4 regions of the Pseudomonas sp. B1-22 genome follow, and region 1 is predicted to be linked to each of the others. Evidence: predicted binding sites of a transcription regulator. Region 1 holds the regulator's gene; each other region holds the start of a gene.

Region 1 (3,975 bases):
GCCAACGTCGGCCAGCAGGCGCTTGAAGCCATGCGCTTCGAGCTCAACGGCCTGCGTGAACTGATCGAAGTGCAACTGGGCTCCATCGCCTGGAACCAGCTGCAGAGCCAGCGTCCGAAGCAGGCCAACCTGTGGCGTCGCCTGCAGCGCATGGGCCTGCCGGCGGACCTGTCGCGCAGCCTGCTGGAAAAGGTCGCCTCCATCGCCGAGCCGAAACAGGCCTGGCGCATGCTGCTGGCGCACCTGGCGCGCTCCATCAACACGCCGGAAACCGATCTGCTGGAAGAGGGCGGGGTGGTTGCGCTGGTCGGTCCGGCCGGCATGGGCAAGACCACCACCCTGGCCAAGCTCGCCGCCCGCTACGTACTGAAGTACGGCGCGCAGAGCATCGCCCTGGTGTCCATGGACAGCTTCCGCATCGGCGCCCAGGAGCAGATCAAGACCCTCGGCCGCATCCTCAACGTGCCGGTGACCCTGGTCGATCCCGGCCAGTCGCTGATCCAGGCCATGGCCCCGCTGGCGCGCAAACGCCTGGTGCTGATCGATACCGCCGGCCTGCCGGCCAACGATCCGGCGCTGCGCATGCAGCTCGAAGCCCTGGCCGCGCAGAGCCTGAACGTGAAGAACTACCTGGTGCTGGCCGCGACCAGCCAGAGCCAGGTGCTCAAGGCCGCCTGGCAGAACTATCGTTCCTGTGGACTGGCCGGATGCATCCTGACCAAACTGGACGAAGCCGGCAGCCTCGGCGAGGCGCTCGCTCTGGCAATTGGCCAGCGTCTCCCGGTAGCCTATCTGGCGGACGGTCCGAAGATTCCGGATGATCTGCAGATTGCGCGCAGCCACCAGCTGGTCAGCCGCGCGGTGAGCCTGCAGGCACCGGAAGAGCCGAGCGAGGAGGCCATGGCCGACATGTTCGCCGGCCTGTACCAGCAGCCGGTGCGTCGCGCCAGCTGAACGAATTGAACGGCCCCATGGTGGGGTGACGGGCGGCCAGGTGGGTCGCCCGGCAAGGCGGATGCTCTGGGAGACGATCCGCGAACGCCGGAAGCGGTAGAGCACCGCAGCCGGCAAGGCCGCAGCGCCAGGGGGCGCGGCGGCTGATTGACGAGACAAGGTATTGATATGGGCATGCATCCTGTACAGGTAATCGCAGTCACCGGTGGCAAGGGTGGTGTTGGCAAGACCAACGTGTCGGTGAACCTGTCGCTGGCGCTGGCCGACCTCGGCCGCCGCGTCATGCTGCTGGACGCCGACCTGGGCCTGGCCAACGTCGACGTGCTGCTGGGCCTGACGCCCAAGCGCACGCTGGCCGATGTGATCGAAGGCGAGTGCGACCTGCGCGACGTGATCCTCCAGGGGCCCGGCGGCGTGCGCATCGTCCCGGCGGCTTCCGGCACGCAGAGCATGGTGCACCTCACGCCGATGCAGCACGCCGGCCTGATCCAGGCCTTCAGTGACATCAGCGACAACATCGACGTACTGGTGGTGGACACCGCCGCCGGCATCGGCGACTCGGTGGTGAGCTTCGTTCGCGCCGCCCAGGAAGTGCTGCTGGTCGTTTGTGATGAACCTACTTCCATCACCGACGCCTACGCTTTGATCAAGCTGCTCAACCGCGACTACGGCATGACCCGCTTCCGTGTGCTGGCGAACATGGCCCACAGCCCCCAGGAGGGCCGCAACCTGTTCGCCAAGCTGACCAAGGTCACCGACCGCTTCCTCGATGTGGCGCTGCAGTACGTCGGCGCCATTCCGTACGATGAGTCGGTTCGCAAGGCGGTGCAGAAGCAGCGTTCGGTGTATGAGGCGTTCCCGCGCAGCAAGGCTTCCCTGGCCTTCCGCGCGATAGCGCAGAAAGTCGACAGCTGGCCGCTGCCGGCCAACCCGCGTGGGCACCTGGAGTTCTTCGTCGAGCGCCTGGTGCAGCATCCGACCACGGGTTCGGCCGTATGATGACGGCCTCCGGAGCGCGTATGTACAGCAAGGCGCAGGCGCAGAACTCCCAGGACCAACTGATCCAGCGGTACGCGCCGCTGGTCAAGCGTATCGCCTATCACCTGCTGGGCCGTCTGCCGGCCAGCGTGCAGGTGGAGGACCTGATGCAGGCCGGCATGATCGGCCTGCTGGAAGCGGCGAAGAAATACGACGCCGGCAAGGGCGCGAGCTTCGAGACCTATGCCGGCATCCGCATCCGTGGCGCCATGCTCGACGAAGTGCGCAAGGGCGACTGGGCCCCGCGTTCGGTGCACCGCAATTCCCGCATGGTCAGTGACGCCATCCGCGCCGTCGAGGCCAGAACCGGTCGTGACGCTAAAGATCAGGAAGTTGCTGCCGAACTCAATATGAGCCTCGAAGAGTATTACGGCATCCTGAGCGACACCCAGGGCAGCCGCCTGTACAGCTTCGACGATCTGCTGCAGGACGGCGAGCAGGGCAGCGGCCTGGCCGAAGACGCTTCGCACCAGGGCAGCGAGCCCTCCCACGGCCTGGAAGACGAACGCTTCCAGGCGGCGCTGGCCGATGCCATTACCAAGCTGCCCGAGCGCGAGCGGCTGGTGCTGGCCCTGTACTACGACGAGGAGCTCAACCTCAAGGAGATCGGCGAAGTGCTGGGCGTCAGCGAGTCCCGGGTCAGTCAGCTGCACAGCCAGTGCGCCGCGCGCCTGCGGGCGCGTCTGGCGGAGTGGCGCGCGCACTGAGGTTCGGGTAGTTTCGCGTCGGCTTTTTCGTAGGCTTCAGATTTAGATTTCAGAATTCTTTCGGGCGACGTCCCTTTGACGCCGCCCACACGGGATGAGCGCACGCCGCTCAATGAATTGACGGCACGCCCGCCAGGACGTGCCTGGTATCGATGGAGGTCGGTTTGGACAAGAATATGAAAATTCTCATCGTGGACGACTTCTCCACGATGAGGCGCATCATCAAGAACCTCCTGCGTGACCTGGGGTTCACCAACACCGCAGAGGCCGACGACGGCACCACTGCGCTGCCGATGCTGCACAGCGGCAACTTCGACTTCCTCGTCACCGACTGGAACATGCCCGGCATGACCGGCATCGACCTGTTGCGCGCTGTGCGTGCCGACGAGCGCCTGAAGCACCTGCCGGTGCTGATGGTCACCGCCGAGGCCAAGCGCGACCAGATCATCGAAGCGGCCCAGGCCGGGGTCAACGGCTATGTGGTCAAGCCTTTCACCGCTCAGGTGCTGAAAGAAAAGATCGAGAAGATTTTCGAGCGGGTCGGCAGCTGAGGCTGACAGAGAGGGCGTCATGGATCTCAACGAATCCGCGGGTGACTTCGAGTCGACCCTGAAAAAACACGCGCGCGAATTGGTCGACTGCCTCGAACGCGGCGAAGTCCAGACCGCCGTGCAGCTGATCTCCGAGCTCAACCAGGCGCGCGATCGCGGGCTTTACCAGGAAGTCGGCAAGCTCACCCGCGAGCTGCACAATGCCATCGTCAACTTCCAGATCGACCCCAACTCCCGCCACGCCGAGGAGATGTCGCAGATCGCCGACGCCACCGATCGTCTCTCCTACGTGGTGAAGATGACCGAGAAGGCGGCCAACCGCACCATGGACCTGGTGGAAGAGTGCACCCCGGTGGTCATGCACATCGAGACCCAGGCCAAGGAACTGCAGGAAGACTGGGCGCGCTTCATGCGCCGCGAGCTGGGCCCGGAGGCCTTCCGCGAGCTGGCCAAGCGCGTCGAGCAATTCCTCTACATCAGCGCCCAGGACAGCCGCAAGCTTTCCGCGCACCTCAACGACATTCTTCTGGCGCAGGACTTCCAGGACCTCACCGGTCAGGTGATCAAGCGCGTCACCAAGCTGGTCACCGAGGTCGAGTCGAACCTGGTCAAGCTGGTCTGGATGGCCGGCCAGGTGGACCGCTACGCGGGCATCGAGCATGACTACCAGGGCATGAGCGAGGCCGTCGAAAAAGAAAGATCGTCCAAGGGTGAAGGTCCGCAAA
Region 2 (3,975 bases), on a different contig from region 1:
GGTTTCGGGTCCGCCTGCATTCGTTGTTCTCGCGGACCTTCATCTTTGCTTTCGGCCGCTTGTCGAAAAGCTTGAGGCAGAGGGACGAACGGTAGGGGCAGACGCCGATATTCCCTTGTAGGAGCGGGCCATGCCCGCGATCGCGCGCGTGGCGCGCTCCTACAGGTGAGCACCAACAAAAAAGGCGCCCTCGGGCGCCTTTTTCGTTTTCAGCGGAATCAGATGCGGAAGCTGTCCACCAGCTGGCGCAGACGTCCGGCCTGGTTCTCCAGGTCGGCGCAGGCACGCAGGGTGGCCTGGAGGTTTTCCACGCCTTCCTGGTTCAGCGTGTTGATCTCGGTGATGTCCATGTTCAGCGAGTCGACCACGGCGGTCTGTTCCTCGGTGGCGGTGGCCACCGACTGGTTCATCGAGTCGATCTCGCCGATGCGGTGGGTGACGCTGGCCAGGCGCTCGCCGGCGCGGTTGGCGATCTCCACGCTTTCCAGGCTGTAGCGCTGGCTCTCGGTCATGGTGTCCACGGCCTCGCGGGCGCCGACCTGCAGCTCCTCGATCATCTTCTGGATTTCCTGGGCGGACTCCTGGGCGCGGTGGGCGAGGTTGCGCACCTCGTCCGCCACCACGGCGAAACCACGGCCGGCTTCCCCGGCACGGGCCGCTTCGATGGCGGCGTTCAGGGCCAGCAGGTTGGTCTGCTCGGAGATGCCTTTGATCACTTCGAGGATCTGGCCGATGTTCACCGTGCGGCTGTTCAGCGCCTCGATGTTGGCGCAGGCGGAGCTGATCTTGTCCGACAGCAGGTTCATCGCGCTGATGGTCTGCTCGACGACCTGGCGGCCATCGCCGGCCTGGTGCGAGGCATCGGTGGCGTGGTGCGAAGCGTCGGCGGCGTTGCGGGCGATTTCCTGGGCGGCGGCGCCCAGTTCGTTGATCGCGGCAGCCACGCTGTTGGTGCGGTTGGCCTGCTCGTCGGAGTTGCTCATCGACGAGTTGGAGGCGTTGACCACCAGTTGCGAGACGTCATGCAGGCTGCGGGCGGTGGAGGCGACTTCGCGGATGGATTCGTGGATGCGTTCGACGAAGCGGTTGAAGGCGTTGGCCAGCACGCCGAACTCGTCGTTGCTGGCGACCTTCAGGCGCTGGGTGAGGTCGCCGTCGCCCTGGGCGATGTCCTGCATGGCGCGGCCCATGTCGGTCAGCGGCGCCATCAGCACGCGGATCAGCATGCCCAGCAGGAACAGGATGGCGACGATGGCGATGACCGTGGCGATGACCGCCGAGGTACGGAAGTCGCTGAGCATGGCGTAGGCCGCGCTCTTGTCCAGCACCAGGGCGACGTACCAGGTCACGCCCGGCAGGCCCTTCACCGGGGACATGGACACCAGTTGCTCGTCACCGTTGAGGCTGACCTCCTGCACACCGGCCCGCACCTGCAGCGCGCCCTGCGGGTAGATGTCGGAGAGGTTCTTGAAAATCTGCTGGCTGTCCGGGTGCAGCAGGATCTTGCCGCTGTCGCTGACCAGGAAGGCGTAGCCGTTACCGTCGAACTTCAGCGAGTTGATGATGGCGGTGATGGTTTCCAGCTTCATGTCGCCGGCGGCGACGCCGACCAGTTGGCCGTTGCGCATCACCGGCATGGACATGGCGAGGATCTGCTCGTTGGTGCCGGCATCCAGGAAGGGCTCGGTGACGATCAGGCGGCCGGCGGCCACCGCATCCTTGTACCAGCCGCGCTGGCGCGGGTCATAGCCGTCGGGCATCGGTGCGTAGGGGCGCATGGTGAACACGCCGCTGGCCGCCTCGCCCAGGTAGACCGATTCGAAGTTCTTCTTGAACACCGCCTGCTCCAGCACGTGCTGGATGTGCTCAGGCGTCGGCTCCTGGTCCGCCAGCTGCGCAGCTTCGCTTTCCACCAGCTGGATGCGGCCCTCCAGCCAGCTCTGGATGTTGCTGGCCGTCAGGCTGCCGACTTCGGCGAGCTTGGATTCGGTGGCGTCGTGGATCGCCTCGCGCTGGCGGAAGTCGTTGAAGAGGATGAAGCAGGCGAAGGCGAAGATGACCACGAGGGAGGCCGCCAGAAGAATCTTCTTGGCGAAGGACAGCGAGCGAAGCATGGGTAGAGCATCCTGCAGGTGGAACGAAGGGGTAGGCAGGATGTGTCGGCGGGATGGCGGAAGACTTTAATTTGAAAATGGAATGGACCCGGCCGCCATTCATGGCGGCCGGGGCGAGGCTTTCTAGTGACGCTGCGCAGGCGCGATTTCCGGTTACGGTGCAGTCCCGGCCGGTAGCGAGGTGCCGATATCGGTGAACATGTTGCTGATATCAGTTCCGAGGATTCGTGCCCCGGCAATGATGACCACCCCGATAAGCCCGGCGATAACCGCATATTCAATCGCAGTTGCCCCTTCCTTGTCGGCTGCGAATGCCTTGGCCTTGCAATAGAACTTCAGAGTCAGCTCTTTGATGTTCAGGTTCATCGCGGTTGCTCCTGGCGGCACCTCCGGGGCGGCGCCCCGACTTCACCGTCAGGCTAGGCTCAGTATGGCGGAATGCAATTGCTCAAATAGCGCTAATACCAAAGTTATAGTCATGGAGAAGTAGAGCTAACTGAGGATTGGAATTTTCTCGTGGCCATTTGACGCTATTACCGCAGCAACTAAATTCTGCTTTGGAACAAGCAGAAACTAATTATGAGGAATGCTTCTTATCGAACTTCCTCGTCGGGCCGAAACAACAATAAGGGTCTGAAGGACGTATACCGGAGCTACCGGTGTTGTGACTTCCGATCAGGCTGTGGACCGCCAGGTTCACTTACCCGATGACGCCAAGGATGTGGACATGAATAGCAAGGTGCTGATGGTGTTCGCCGGGCTGTTGCTGTTGTGCGCCGGGGTTGTGGGTTATCTGGGATTGTCAGTGGGAAAGCCGGTGGCGCCGGTCGCCGGTGCCGTGCAGGAGGTCGCGCCCGCTGCGTTGGCCGAGGCTGACAAACTGCAACGTACGCCTGTGGTGGTGGCGCGCCGCGATCTTGCGGCACTGGCGGTGATTGCCAAGGACGATCTTGCCATCGAGTTGCTGCACACCGCCCCGGCGGGCAGTTACCCCAAGCCCGAGGCGCTGATCGGGCAGCGCGTCTGGGTCGCGGTGCCGGCCGGCAGCATTCTTTCCGCAGCGCTGATGGAGCCCGGCGGCCCGCTGGCGCGGACCATTCGCCCGGATGAGCGGGCCATGGCCATCGCGGTGGACGAGGTGATCGGCGGCGGGGGCTTCGTGCTGCCGGGGGATTACGTCGACGTGATGCTCTTCGTCAAGGATCAGCAGGGTACCGACCGTGTCGTCAGTGCCCAGGTGGTGCTGCCCGGGGTCCGGGTTCTCACCTATGGCGAGCAGATCGCCGTCGCCAGCGATGGGCAGGTCCGCAACGGCGGCGACCCGAAGGACAAGACCCCGCGCCCACCGCGTACCGCGGTGCTGGCCGTGCCGGCCGAGGCTGCCTCGCGCCTGATGCTGGCCAGCCAGGCCGGCTCGTTGCGCCTGGCGGTGCGCAGCAAGGACGAGAACCTGTACGAGAAGGACCAGCAGGGGCGCTACCTCCAGGCCTCGCTGAATGCTCCCGGCAGCCAGCCGATCACCCTCGAGCAACTGCTTGGCAAGGCCCGCCCTGCGCCGGCCGCGCGCCAGGTTTCGGCGCCGGAGGTGAGTGCGGGCGTCGTGGTCTACCGCGGTACCACCGTCACCCGTGAAGCACATTGAGCAAGGAGTGCATCGATGTCCAAGCGCTTCATCCTGTCGCTGGCTGCACTTCTGGCCTGTGCCGTCCACTCCGCTGCGCAGGCGGTGCCGAGCGCCTGCGCCGGATTCGCCGGGCGGCAGTTGAACCTCGATATCCAGCAGGGCGCCCAGGTCGACCAGCAATTGCCGGTACCGATCAAGCGCCTGGCCATCGGTGATCCGGCCATTGCCGACGTGCAG
Region 3 (3,975 bases), on a different contig from region 1:
GTCAGTTCCTCGCTGAGCTGCGCAGTGCGCTGTGCTTCGCCGGAAGTCTGGTCGGCCAGGTCGGCGATGGTACTGATGTTGCGATTGATCTCTTCAGCCACCGCGCTCTGTTCTTCGGCTGCGGCGGCGATCTGGGTGGTCATCTCGGTGATGTTGGCCACCGCGTCGCTGATGCCCACCAGGGCGTTGTCGGCACGCAGTACCCGCTCCACGCCTTCGTCGGCCTGACGGCGGCCGGCCTCCATTGCGCGCACAGCCTCGGTGGCGGTGTTCTGCAGGTTGGCGATCAACTGGTGGATCTGCCCGGTGGATTCGGCGGTGCGCTGGGCCAGGGAGCGGACCTCGTCGGCCACCACGGCGAAGCCCCGGCCCATTTCGCCGGCGCGGGCGGCCTCGATGGCGGCGTTGAGCGCCAGCAGGTTGGTCTGGTCGGCGATGCCCTTGATCACATCCACCACGCCGCCGATTTCATTGCTGTCGCGGGCGAGCTGGCTGACCGCTTCGCCGGTTTCGCCCACCGAGCTGGACAGGCGCTGCATGGCTTCGCGGGTTTCCGCGGCGATCAGCCGACCCTGGCTGGTCAGGTCGTTGGCCTGGCGGGTGGCGTCGGCGGTGCGCTGTACGTTGTCGGCCACTTCCTGGGTGGTGGCGGCCATCTGGTTGACCGCCGTGGCCACCTGTTCGGTCTCCTGGCGCTGGCGATCCAGGCCGGCGGAGCTGTGGTGCGCCAGGGTGTCGGCTTCGCGGGCCTGTTCGGTCAGGGATTCGGCCGTGTCCTGCAGACGGGTCAGGCAGGTTTTCAGGCGCGCTTCCTGGCTGAGGATGGACATTTCCAGCCGCGCCTGCGCGCCACGGCTGTCGGTGTACATCTGCGCGATCAGCGGATCGGAGGTGGTCTGTTCGGCCAGCTGCAGCAGACGCTTGAGGCCGCGTTGCTGCCAGCTCAGGCCAGCGAGGCCCAGCGGAATCGAGAGCAGCGCGGCGAGCAGGAAGCCCCAGTGAGAGTCCAGCCAGGCGCCGATGAGGAAGGCGATCTGGCCGATCAGGATGAACGGCAGCCAGTCCAGCAGCACGGGCAACCAGCGGTCGCGGCTGGGGATGGCCGATTTGCCGGCGTTGATTCGCGCGTACAGCGCCTCGGCGCGGCGCACCTGCTCGGCGGTGGGCTTCACCCGCACCGACTCGAAGCCGACGATTTCGTTGCGCTCGAAGACCGGCGTGACATAGGCGCTGACCCAGTAGTGGTCGCCGTTCTTGCAGCGGTTCTTGACGATGCCCATCCATGGCCGGCCCTTCTTCAGGGTGCCCCACATGTGCGCGAAGACCGCCGGCGGCACGTCCGGGTGGCGCACCAGGTTGTGCGGCGCGCCCAGCAGTTCCTCGCGGGAGAAGCCGCTGACGGCGGTGAAGGCGTCGTTGGAGTAGGTGATCACGCCACGGGCGTCGGTGGTGGAGATCAGTCGCTGGTCGGCGGGGAAGGTGCGTTCACGCTGGGTGATCGGCTGGTTGTTGCGCATGGGAGGAGAATTCCACAGCAGAAGCAAATCGCTTGGTCAGGCTATCGGCCGCCGGACCGGCAAGTTGATGGTTGTTTCGGAAAAATGTCAGAGCAGCACAGGACGATAGCTGGGTGCCATCAGTCACGGAATCCTGCGAAAGTCGCGGGCGGCCCATTGCGGGCCGCCGCGTTGGGGCTCAGATCAGGCTGCGCAGCACATAGTGGAGGATGCCGCCGGCCTTGAAGTACTCGACCTCGTTCTGGGTGTCGATGCGGCAGAGCACCTCGAAGCTGTCCTGGCTGCCGTCCTCGCGCGTCACCCCGACCTTGAGGCTCATGTGTGGCTTCAGCTCACCGGACAGCCCGCTGATGCTCAGCACTTCCTTGCCGGTCAGTTTCAGGGCCTTGCGATCCTGACCGTCCTTGAACTGCAGCGGCAGTACACCCATGCCCACCAGGTTGGAACGGTGGATGCGCTCGAAGCTCTCGGCGATCACCGCTTTCACGCCCAGCAGGTTGGTGCCCTTGGCCGCCCAGTCGCGGGACGAACCGGTGCCGTATTCCTTGCCGGCGATGATCACCAGGGGCGTGCCGTCCTGCTGATAGCGCATGGCGGCGTCGTAGATCGCCAGCTTGTCGCCGCTTGGGACGTAGAGCGTGTTGCCGCCTTCCTCGCCGCCGAGCATCTCGTTCTTGATGCGGATGTTGGCGAAGGTGCCGCGCATCATCACTTCATGGTTCCCACGCCGCGAACCGTAGGAGTTGAAATCGGCGTAGGCCACGCCGTGCTCGCTGAGGTAGCGGCCGGCGGGGCTGTCCTTCTTGATATTGCCGGCGGGGGAGATGTGGTCGGTGGTCACCGAGTCGCCCAATACCGCCAGGATGCGAGCTTTGTGGATGTCCTCGACCTTCGGCGGCGCCTCGGCGATGTGCTCGAAGAAGGGCGGGTGCTGGATATAGGTGGAATCGTCCTGCCAGGTGTAGGTCTGGGCGGCCGGCACCTGGATCGCACGCCATTTCTCGTCACCCTGGAAGACCTCGGCGTACTCCTTGTGGAACATCGCCGTGTCTACTTTCTGAATGGCCTCGGCAATTTCCTGCTGGGTTGGCCAGATGTCCTTCAGATAGACCGGCTTGCCGTCCTTGCCCATGCCCAGCGGGTCCTTGGTCAGGTCGGTGCGTACTGTGCCGGCCAGTGCGTAGGCGACCACCAATGGCGGTGAAGCCAGCCAGTTGGTCTTCACCAGCGGGTGCACGCGGCCTTCGAAGTTGCGGTTGCCCGAGAGCACCGAGGCGACGGTCAGATCGGCCTGCTGGATGGCTTTCTCGATCGGCTCCAGCAGTGGCCCGGAGTTGCCGATGCAGGTGGTGCAACCGTAGCCCACCAGATCGAAGCCCAGTTCGTCCAGATAGCGGGTCAGGCCGGCGGCGCGGAAGTAGTCGGTGACCACCTTGGAACCGGGCGCCAGTGAGCTCTTCACCCAGGGCTTGCGCTGCAGGCCCTTCTCCAGCGCCTTCTTCGCCAGCAGGCCGGCGGCCATCATCACGCTGGGGTTGGAGGTGTTGGTGCAGGAGGTGATGGCGGCGATCACCACCGCGCCGTTCTTCAGCCGATAGGTCTGGCCGTCGTGCTGGTAGTCGGCCTCGCCGGTCTGTGCCGCCGCGCCCACGGCGGTGCCACCGCCACCCTCGCTGAGCAGGCGGCCTTCCTCGGTGGCGGCGGGCTTGACCTGCAGGCCGAGGAAGTCGTCGAAGGCCTGGCTGACATGGCCAAGGGCGACGCGGTCCTGCGGGCGCTTGGGCCCGGCCAGGCTGGCCTCGACGTCGCCCATGTCCAGTTGCAGGCTGTCGGTGAACACCGGTTCGTGGCCTTTCTCGCGCCACAGGCCCTGCGCCTTGCTGTAGGCCTCCACCAGCTTGACGACTTCATCCGGGCGGCCGGACAGGCGCAGGTAGCCCAGGGTGATCTCATCCACCGGGAAGAAGCCGCAGGTAGCGCCGTATTCCGGGGCCATGTTGGCGATGGTGGCGCGGTCGGCCAGCGGCAGGTCGGCGAGGCCGTCACCGTAGAACTCGACGAATTTTCCGACTACGCCTTTCTTGCGCAGCATCTGGGTGACGGTCAGCACCAGGTCGGTGGCGGTAATGCCTTCCTTCAGCTTGCCGGTCAGCTTGAGGCCGATCACCTCGGGAATCAGCATCGACACCGGCTGGCCGAGCATGGCCGCTTCCGCCTCGATGCCGCCCACGCCCCAGCCGAGCACGCCGAGGCCGTTGATCATGGTGGTGTGCGAATCGGTGCCGACCAGGGTGTCGGGGAAGGCGTAAGTGCGACCGCCCTCGTCCTTGGTCCACACGGTGCGCCCCAGGTACTCCAGGTTGACCTGGTGGCAGATGCCGGTGCCCGGCGGTACCACGCGGAAGTTGTCGAAGGCATTCTGCCCCCAGCGCAGGAAGGCGTAGCGCTCGCCGTTGCG
Region 4 (3,975 bases), on a different contig from region 1:
TCAACGGCTGGCCGTCGCGGTCGGCGGCCAGCAGCATGACCACCCGGCTGCCATTGCCCAGCGAGCGCAGCAGCAGGTGTTCGCTGGGCAGCAGCGCCTTTAGCGCGCCGGGCAGCACGGCGGAAAAGTCGGCCATGTTCGCCGGGCTCAGGCGCAGCTGTCCGGGTTGTTGCAGGAGTTTGCGCAGCAGCGGGCTGGCGGCGACCTCCAGCTTGAGTTCACTGGCTTCTGCGGCGAGCCCGAACTGCCGGCGTGCCTGCAGCCAGCTGCCGCCCTTGTCGGCGAGCAGGATCAGGCCGCGTTGCAGCCCGCAGGCCTGCAGGGCCGATTCGGCGCAGTCGAGCAATTGCACGGCGTTGCCGAACGGGCTGGGCGTCTGCAGCAGACGCGCACAGTGCTGGCGCCATTGGGCGAGGGTGTCGGGCGCCTTGGCCGGCTCCTCGGGCTTGGGACCATTCAGCCAGCGGCGGGCCTCCCAGGGCCAGAGCAGGGCCTCGGCCGGGTGCCAGAGCAGCGGCCGGGCGTGCCGGCGGGCGCTCTGCGCGGCCAGGCCGTGGACGGTTTGTTGCAGCTCTTCCAGCGGCATTTGCAGGTAGAGGCTGGTCAGGCGCTGCCAGCGCAGCATGTGCACGCCGCCCCAGGATTGGTGGGCCGCAGTGGCCAGGCTGTTGGCCAGCAGGATGGTATTGGCCGGGCGGGTCAGCCAGCGCTGCAACTCCGGGTCAGCGTCCAGGCGCTGTTGCTGGCCGAGCGGCTGGGTTTCGGTGTGGGCCACGTGCAGGGCGCGCACCAGCAGGCGCTTGTCGTCGCTGAGCAGCGCGTAGCCCTGGGCGACCCAGTCCGGCAGCCGCCAGCGCTCTGCCAGGGCCTGGCACAGCGGCAGCAGGCGGGTGCCGAGCAGCTCCTGCTCGACTTCGCTGCTGCAGCGCCCCAGGCCGTAGACCTGGCGTTGCCAGGTCTCCAGCAGTTCCGGCTTGGCCGTGGCCAGCGCCCAGAGCGGGGCGAGGGTGAACAGGCTGCCCCAGTGGATTTCCTGCCAGAGCCGCGCCAGGCGGTTGGCAAACAGGCCGCTGGCCTGCTGCATGGCGTGGCGGCTGATCAGCAGCAGTTGGCTCAGCGCGCGGGGCATCTGCGCCTCGGGCATCGACGGCAGGCGGTCGAGCAAATGGATGACGCGTGCCAGGCCCAGGCGGTTGAGGGCGACTTCCAGGCTTTCCGCCGGATTGTCGCGGGCACTCTCGGCGCGATTGGCCTCGCGCAGGATGGCGAAGGCCAGGGTCGGGCAGTCCTGCAGCAGGTCGGAGATGTCGCGGATCGAGCGGCGGCTGTCGTTCAGCGCCCGGCGAATCTCGTCGCGGTGCTCCTGGGGGACGGGCAGCGGCAGCTCTTCCAGCAGGGAGAGCCAGTCCGCGAGACGCTCTGGGGTAGGCACGGGTTTGGGCATGCGTGAGGCGCCGAACTGGTTTTTAGTGTTTTCGGCCTATAGTCTTGCCCGAAATCTCCGATAACAACAGGGAGGCGGGAATCATGCCTCTCATTCTGTTCACAGTTTCAGTCCGGTCCCCATGTCAAAAATCATCGGCATCATCGTCATCCTGGGCAGCGTACTCGGCGGATATCTGCTCTCCGGCGGCAAGATCGCGGCCATCATCCAGCCGTTCGAAGTGCTGATCATCGGCGGCGCGGCGCTGGGTGCCTTCCTTCAGGCGAACCCGGGCAGCACCTTCATGACGGTGCTCAAGAAAGCACCGAAGATGTTCAGCAACCGCTTCACCCACACCTTCTACCTGGAAGTGCTGGGCATGCTCTACGAGGTGCTCAACAAGAGCCGCCGCGAGGGCATGATGGCGATCGAGGCGGACGTCGAGGACCCGGGCGCCAGTCCGATCTTCAGCAAGTACCCGGCGGTGCTCAAGGACGACCGCATGACCGCGTACATCTGCGATTACCTGCGCATCATGTCCTCCGGCAACATGGCGCCCCACGAACTCGAAGGCCTGTTCGACATGGAACTGGGCAGCCTCAAGGAAGACTTCGAGCATCCCGCCCATGCCGTGACCCGCGTCGCCGACGCCCTGCCGGGTTTCGGTATCGTCGCCGCGGTGCTGGGCATCGTGATCACCATGGCCCTGCTCGGCCAGGGCAGCCAGGCCGAGATCGGCCACCACGTCGCCGCCGCACTGGTGGGTACCTTCCTCGGTATTCTCGCTGCCTACGGTTTCGTCGGCCCGTTGTCCAACGCCCTGGAGCATGACGCCAAGGAAGAGCTGAACCTGTACGAAGCCATCAAGGCCTGCCTGGTCGCCTCCGCCTCGGGCATGCCGCCGTCGCTGGCCGTGGAGTTCGGTCGCAAGGTGCTGCTGCCGGCGCATCGTCCGAGCTTTGCCGAGCTCGAGCAGGCTGTGCGCGGTCGCTAAACGATGGATAACAACCAGCCGATCATCGTCAAGCGCGTCAAGCGCTACGCCGCGGGCCACCATGGCGGTTCGTGGAAGATCGCCTTCGCGGACTTCGCCACCGCCATGATGGCGTTCTTCCTCGTGCTCTGGCTGCTGTCTTCGGCCACGCCGGAACAGAAGAAGGCCATCTCCGGCTACTTCCAGGACCCGATCGGCTTTACCGAAAGCGCCAGCCCCTATGTGATCGACCTGGGCGGCACGCCGACGCCGGCGCCGGACAAGACCTTGAATCCGCAGGTCGAGGCGCAGCCCGAGGCGAGCGTCAGTCCGAAGGAGGGGGCCAAGGTCGACGCCGAGCAGGCGGAGAACATTGCCGAGAAGCTGGAGAAGGAGCGCCTGGAGCTGCTGCTGCAGGAATTGCAGAACAAGGTCGACGAAAACCCGACCCTCAAGCGCTTCAAGGACCAGATCCTGTTCGAGATCACCCAGGACGGCCTGCGCATCCAGATCGTCGACTCGGACAACCGGCCGATGTTCGACCTGGGCAGCGCGCGCCTGCAGCCGTACTTCGAGGACATCCTGCTGGCGCTGGCCGAGACCATCAAGCAGGTGCCGAACAAGATCAGCATCAGTGGTCACACCGATGCCAAGCCCTATGCGGGCAACGGCGATTTCGGCAACTGGGAGCTGTCCGCCAACCGCGCCAACGCCGCGCGGCGCACGCTGGAGGCCGGCGGCTATCCGCAGGAGCAGATCGCCCGCGTGGTGGGCTACGCCTCTTCGGCACTGTTCGACCGCGACAAGCCGCTAAACCCGGTGAACCGTCGCATCGACATCATCGTCCTGACCAAGAAGGCCCAGCGCGCCATCGAAGGGCAGGACGGCAGCGACGCCAAGCCCGCTGACGGCGCCGCTCCGGGGGCCGCTGCGCCCGGCCCGGCAGCCGGGCAGGGTGAGCCAGTGCCGCCGGACCAGTTGAAGGAGAAGCTCAACCTGTTCGACGACGGCGGCACGCTGAAGCTTGATGAGCTGAACAAGCAGCAGTGAAACCCGCTGCGCAATGAAAAAGGCCAGCTGGAAAGCTGGCCTTTTCATTGAGCTTGTAGGAGCGAGCTTGCTCGCGAACAAGCCCCGCTGCGATGCCGTTCGCGAGCAAGCTCGCTCCTACAGGTCCCGCACTTCGGCATGCTCGGTCAGTACTCGTCTTCCGGCAGGCTGGCGAGGATATGCCGGTAGCTGGCCATCCGCTGCGGCGAGACGCGTCCGTCTTCCAGCGCCTTGAGCAGCGCACAGCCCGGCTCGCGGTCGTGCTTGCAGTCGCGGAAGCGGCAGTGGCCGAGCAGGTCGTGGAATTCGATGAAGCCGGCTTCCACGTCGTCGCGGCTGACGTGGACGAGGCCGAATTCGCGGATGCCGGGGGAGTCGATCAGGTCACCGCCAGCGGGGAAGTGGAACAGCCGCGCGGTGGTGGTGGTGTGGGTGCCCTTGCCGGTGACTTCCGAGAGGTCGCCGACGCGGGTGTCGACGCCCGGCAGCAGCGCGTTCACCAGCGAGGACTTGCCCACGCCGGACTGGC

What was found. The regulator FliA, encoded in region 1, starts transcription of late flagellar genes. The targets are predictions, from matches to a motif close to CTAAAGTTTNNNNNNNNNNNGCCGNTAA.
Region 2: ACQ5BL_RS22385 (methyl-accepting chemotaxis protein) is a predicted target of FliA. The motif match lies at 2,157-2,184, and genes of this name have one in related genera.
Region 3: ACQ5BL_RS03905 (methyl-accepting chemotaxis protein) is a predicted target of FliA. The motif match lies at 1,559-1,586, and genes of this name have one in related genera.
Region 4: motA (flagellar motor stator protein MotA) is a predicted target of FliA. The motif match lies at 1,481-1,508, and genes of this name have one in related genera.

Annotation. Positions count from the first base shown of each region.
Region 1 is NZ_JBCHVH010000002.1:226,280-230,254, reverse strand. Features, by position in the region: gene flhF (flagellar biosynthesis protein FlhF) at 1-954, shown strand, start outside; gene fleN (flagellar synthesis regulator FleN) at 1,123-1,953, shown strand; gene fliA (RNA polymerase sigma factor FliA) at 1,950-2,699, shown strand; gene ACQ5BL_RS07935 (chemotaxis response regulator CheY) at 2,876-3,250, shown strand; gene ACQ5BL_RS07930 (protein phosphatase CheZ) at 3,270-3,975, shown strand, end outside.
Region 2 is NZ_JBCHVH010000006.1:82,236-86,210, reverse strand. Features, by position in the region: gene ACQ5BL_RS22385 (methyl-accepting chemotaxis protein) at 219-2,114, opposite strand; gene ACQ5BL_RS22380 (Flp family type IVb pilin) at 2,268-2,468, opposite strand; gene cpaB (Flp pilus assembly protein CpaB) at 2,842-3,756, shown strand; gene ACQ5BL_RS22370 (type II and III secretion system protein family protein) at 3,772-3,975, shown strand, end outside.
Region 3 is NZ_JBCHVH010000001.1:825,647-829,621, forward strand. Features, by position in the region: gene ACQ5BL_RS03905 (methyl-accepting chemotaxis protein) at 1-1,517, opposite strand, end outside; gene acnA (aconitate hydratase AcnA) at 1,696-3,975, opposite strand, start outside.
Region 4 is NZ_JBCHVH010000003.1:480,759-484,733, forward strand. Features, by position in the region: gene ACQ5BL_RS14105 (HDOD domain-containing protein) at 1-1,444, opposite strand, end outside; gene motA (flagellar motor stator protein MotA) at 1,566-2,417, shown strand; gene motB (flagellar motor protein MotB) at 2,421-3,446, shown strand; gene rsgA (small ribosomal subunit biogenesis GTPase RsgA) at 3,593-3,975, opposite strand, start outside.